2 regions of the Streptomyces sp. NPDC101160 genome follow, and region 2 is predicted to be linked to the other one. Evidence: riboswitches for the same ligand, from Rfam matches in the RefSeq annotation. Region 2 holds a riboswitch; the other holds the start of a gene.
The links. A riboswitch is a leader RNA that binds a small molecule or an ion and turns the genes downstream of it on or off. The one in region 2 is predicted to bind cobalamin.
Positions count from the first base shown of each region.

Region 1: another riboswitch for cobalamin. It lies ahead of ACIRSU_RS00050 (HoxN/HupN/NixA family nickel/cobalt transporter); the one in region 2 lies ahead of ACIRSU_RS20705 (CbtB-domain containing protein).

Region 1 is NZ_JBIWPJ010000001.1:8,116-10,492, reverse strand. It holds gene ACIRSU_RS00055 (metalloregulator ArsR/SmtB family transcription factor) at 333-701, opposite strand; cobalamin riboswitch at 781-971, shown strand; gene ACIRSU_RS00050 (HoxN/HupN/NixA family nickel/cobalt transporter) at 998-2,107, shown strand.
Region 2 is NZ_JBIWPJ010000006.1:280,990-283,366, forward strand. It holds gene ACIRSU_RS20700 (CbtA family protein) at 135-998, opposite strand; gene ACIRSU_RS20705 (CbtB-domain containing protein) at 1,019-1,249, opposite strand; cobalamin riboswitch at 1,285-1,425, opposite strand; gene ACIRSU_RS20710 (histidine phosphatase family protein) at 1,489-2,055, shown strand; gene ACIRSU_RS20715 (GntR family transcriptional regulator) at 2,192-2,377, opposite strand, start outside.

The DNA.
Region 1 (2,377 bases), on a different contig from region 2:
CTGCTTGTCCTCTGCCGCCGAACCTGGATCGTTTGCCAGGGAAGTCGGACAACTAATATTGCTCGCGGCCGTCGCCCGAGCAGGCCTCGACGAACTGCCCGTCACCTTTGACGAACTGCCCCGTATCACCTTCGACGAACCGCCCGTCACCTTCGGCGGTCGGCCGCGACGGCCGGCAGCTGGTGAGCCGGCCAGGTCCCCCCGCATCCTTCGACACCGTACTCCGCTTCGCTCCTGGGGCCGGCCTCGGCGGCGGCCTGCCGATCACGCCGCCCGACGGTCCATCGAAGCCACTTGGCTCAGCGGTTGGGCCTGCCCGCACCAGACAGCGCTCAATCTGCGCTCGTGTCGCGGGATGTGCAGTGAGTGAGCAGCACGGAGATCGGGCCGTTGACGAGTCGGTAGCGGACAATCCTGCCGTTCTTCTCGCCTTCGACAACGCCTGCGGCCCTCAGCAGCCGCAGTGCCTGGGACACGGCCGTGTCCCGCATTCCGGTGGCGACGGCGAGGTCCGAGACGGCGATGGGACCGGCCTCGTGGAGGGCGAGCAGCAGGGCGAGGCGTCCAGGGTCGGAGAGCAGGGAAAAACGATCGGCCCAGGCGCGTACGCGCTCGGGCTCGCCGACGGCTGCGATGGCATCGCAGACGCGGTGGCCGTCGATGGTGCGCTGCCCGGCGCGTTCCGCAGGGACGAGGTGCATGGCCCCATCATCGCAGCCGCCCGCCGTCCCCTCCATACCTGCTCAGATATGCAGCCTTGCAGCTATATCCCGTGACCCCATAAGGTGACCAGGCCGTGGTGTACGGGAAGACCGGTGACAGCCCCTCAGGGGCTCAGGCCGGAGCGGCCCTCGCCACTGTGATCGGGAAGTTCCCGCCCCATGCGTTGCCACTGGTCTCACGGCCGGGAAGGCAGGGGCGGGCGCGTCGACCCGTCAGCCAGGAGACCGGCCACGGCATCACGAAGCTGATCCACGAGGTGCTGGAGCGTGACCGCATGACCGTGTCCCAAGGCGTGCCCGAAACCGCCGGCGCCACGTCCTTTCGCTGGCGACGCGAGGACACCGTCCGAACCGCAGGCCTGCTGGCCGTGATCGTCGCTCTGCACGTGGTCGCCTTCGGGATCCTCTTCCTGCTCGTGATCCCGCATCACTACGAGGTCGGTACCAAGGCGTTCGGCGTGGGTCTGGGCATCACTGCCTACACCCTCGGTATGCGGCACGCCTTCGACGCCGACCACATAGCGGCGATCGACAACACCACCCGCAAGCTGATGGCCGATGGCCAAAGGCCGGTGTCGGTGGGCTTCTGGTTCGCCCTCGGGCACTCCGGTGTCGTGGTCGTGATGGCCGCCCTGGTCGCCGGCGGGGCGAAGCTCGCCGGCACCCTGATGAACGAAGGCTCCCGGACCCACCAGGTACTCGGCACAGTCGGCACCACGGTCTCCGGAAGCTTCCTGTACCTCATCGCCGCCCTCAACCTCGTCGCCCTGTTCGGTATTGTGCGCGTCTTCAGGGCCATGCGCGGCGGGCAGTTCGACGAGGCTGAGCTGGAGGCTCACCTGGACTCGCGCGGCTTCATGAACCGCATCCTGGGCCGGCTCACCAAGTCCATCCGCCGCCCCGGCCAGATGTTCCCGCTCGGCTTCCTCTTCGGCATCGGCTTCGACACCACGACCGAGGTCCTGCTCCTCGCGCTGGCCGGCAACGGCGCCGCCGCCGGCCTCCCGTGGTACGCGGTCCTGTGCCTGCCGCTGCTCTTCGCAGCCGGCATGAGTCTGTTCGACACCCTCGATGGCACGTTCATGAACTTCGCCTACCAGTGGGCCTTCTCGAACCCCGTCCGCAAGGTCTTCTACAACCTCACGATCACCGGACTGTCGATCGCCGTCGCCTTCTTCGTCGGCACCATCGAGCTGGTCGGCGTCCTGCACGACAAGCTCGGCCTGAGCGATGACGTCACCGACTGGATCGCCGGCCTGGACCTGGACAACGTCGGCTACGTCATCGTCGGCCTGTTCGTCGTCGTCTGGGCCGTGGCCATCGCCTACTGGCGCCTGGCCAAGGTCGAGCAGCGCTGGAGCAGCCGCACCGCCGACGCCGGCTGACGGCACATCGGCCGGCGCCTCGGCCCCGGCACTGCACGAGGCGCCACCTGCCACCGCGAAACCGGAGCGAGGCCACGGCTTCCCCATCGTCGCAGCGGCCGGGGGCTTTCGGGCCCCGCCCTCGTCTTGCACCGGGAAGGCCGTCCAGCCCAACGACGACGCCACCACGGCACGCAGCGCGCACGGGGTTCCACGCCAGCCTGTGAAGGGCCGGCAAACCGAGCTGATCGATCGCTGCAGAACGATGCAGCCCTGACGGTGCACCAGTGC
Region 2 (2,377 bases):
GAGCCCTGAAGCCGAGCCCTGAAGTCGAGGCCTGAACCGCGGCGGGCGCGCGTCACGACCGTGAGCGCGCATCACGACCCCGGGCGTGCGTCAGCCCCGTACGCCTGCCGGTGTACGGGGCTGATGCGCGATGCTCAGGCGGCCACGGTCGCGGCCTGCGCCGGAGCCTCCTTCGGTGCGAGCAGCCGCTCGGCGAGCCACCCGAAGGCGAGCCCGAAGACCGCCCACAGCGCCAGCTGGATGCCCAGGGTCGCCATCCGGAACTCCCACAGCACGGACGCCGGGAACTCGGCCTGCACCGAGTCCGCGTTGCCGGGCAGGAAGACGCAGGCGATCACGACCGCGGCGACGTAGCCCGCGCCCGCGAGGACGGTGGCGTTCCAGTTGCCGAGGCGCGGGGCGAGACGGCGGCCGGCGATGACCGCGGCGACGCCGAGCAGCACGCTCAGCAGGATCATCAGGAAGAACAGCGTGGTGCGCTGCCCGATGGTGTCCGGGTTGCCGACGGCCGGCGGGGTCGCCGGGTACTTCAGGAACGGCACCAGATAGACCGTCGTGAAGGCCGCGGACGCGACGAGCGCCGCGGTGGCCTTCGCGCTGAAGCGGCCGAGCCGGCCGATCACGAAGCAGAACGCGAGGGACGCGATGCCGCCGAGCGCGACGCCGTAGACGAGGACGCCGGTGGCGAGACCGGCCGTGGACTGGAGGTCCCGGCTGACGATCTCCTCCTCGGAGTCGGCCTGGGTGGCCGCCCCGTTCGCGCCGTTCCCGCCGTGGTCGTGGGAGTGGGCGGAGTGGTCCGCGTGCTCGGCGTGCTCCGCCTTGGCGGCCGCGGCCTCCTCGACGGCGATCGAGGCGTTGACGGACGGCTCGCCCACGACGTACGCGACGGAGAAGGCGAACAGCCCGGCGATGATGCCCGCGAGCAGCCCGCGGACCAGAAGCTTGCCCACGAGCGAGCCGGAGGGCGCGCTCGTGGGTGTGGTGGGTGATGACATGTGCCCGGTGTTCCCTTGACTCAGTGGCAGGGGAAGCCGAGCAGGTGACGTCCGTCGTGCACCCACTCGTGCACGTCGCTGCCCGCGAACACGGACAGGGCGCCCTGCTCGGCACCGACGAAGTAGAGCGCGACGAGCATCAGGATGCCCGCGAACGCCGCCCACGGCAGCACCGCGCGGACCGGCAGCGAGACCGGAGCGGTGATGGCGGGGGTGGTGGGAACGGCGGGCGACGCGATGGCCTCGGCCATGGTGGAACCTCCTCGGGAACTCGCGTCCCATACGGTGGTGCGCGACGACGGTCGTCGGGTCTGACTCACCGCACCCACGGCTTGGGGCAGCTCACAGTGGCGCGACCGTGCCGGACTTGCACCGGACTTCCGTCTCGCCGTCGTCGTTCTGTGGAAATGTCGACTGACCGTACCGCGCCGGACACTCCGCGCCAAGAGAGCCCGGTTCCGGCGCTGGTGAAATGAGGGATGAATCACCCATGGCCGCACCGACGACCGTACGGCTCGCGCTGATCGCCCCGGCCATGAACGCGGCGCTGCGCGAGGCCCGGTTCGACGACGCCGGGCCCGTGGAGGCGGTGACGGTGGGGCCGCTGACGCCGAAGGACGGGGTACGGGTGACGGGTTCGCCGTCCGGGCGGTGCCGGGCGACGGCCGAGGCGCTCGGCATCCGTACGGAGGCGTACGAGGCGGAGCCGGCGCTCGCAGGGTGCGCGATGGGCCGGTGGCGGGGCCGCCGCCTGGACGAACTCACCGCGCAGGAACCGGAGTCGGTGGCCGCCTGGCTGTCGGACCCGGCCGCCGCCCCGCACGGCGGCGAGTCGCTGCGGCAGGTGCGCGCCCGCGTCGCGGCCTGGATGGACGCCCTGGAGCCGGGAACCGTATGGGCCGTCGCCGAACCGGACGTGATCCGCGCGGCCGTCGCCCACGCGCTCGGCGCGCCGGAGGCGGCCTTCTGGCGGCTCGACGTACGGCCACTGGAGCGGGTCGAACTCTCGGGGCGGTCGGGACGCTGGAACGTACGCCTGGGCGCGCCCGTCGGCTGAGATCGGCTGAGACTCGTACGGGCCGCGAGCCGGGACGCACGCGTGGGCTCTCGTACGGGCCGCGCCATGACGTACGCCCGGGCGCTCGTACGGGCCCGGGCTCCCGGCCGCCGGAACGAACGCCTGGGCGCGCCCGTCAGCCGAGGCTCGTGCGGGCCAGGTCCAGGAACTCCTTGTCGCTGAGGCCGAGTTGCCGGGCCTCCGCGGCGAGGGCGCGGAGCGCTTCGGCGAGGTGGGCGCGGCCGGGGGCCGCGGCGCCCGGCAGGATGACGGCGCCCCGGCCGCGGCGCAGCTCGATCAGGCCCTCCTCGCGCAGCCGCTG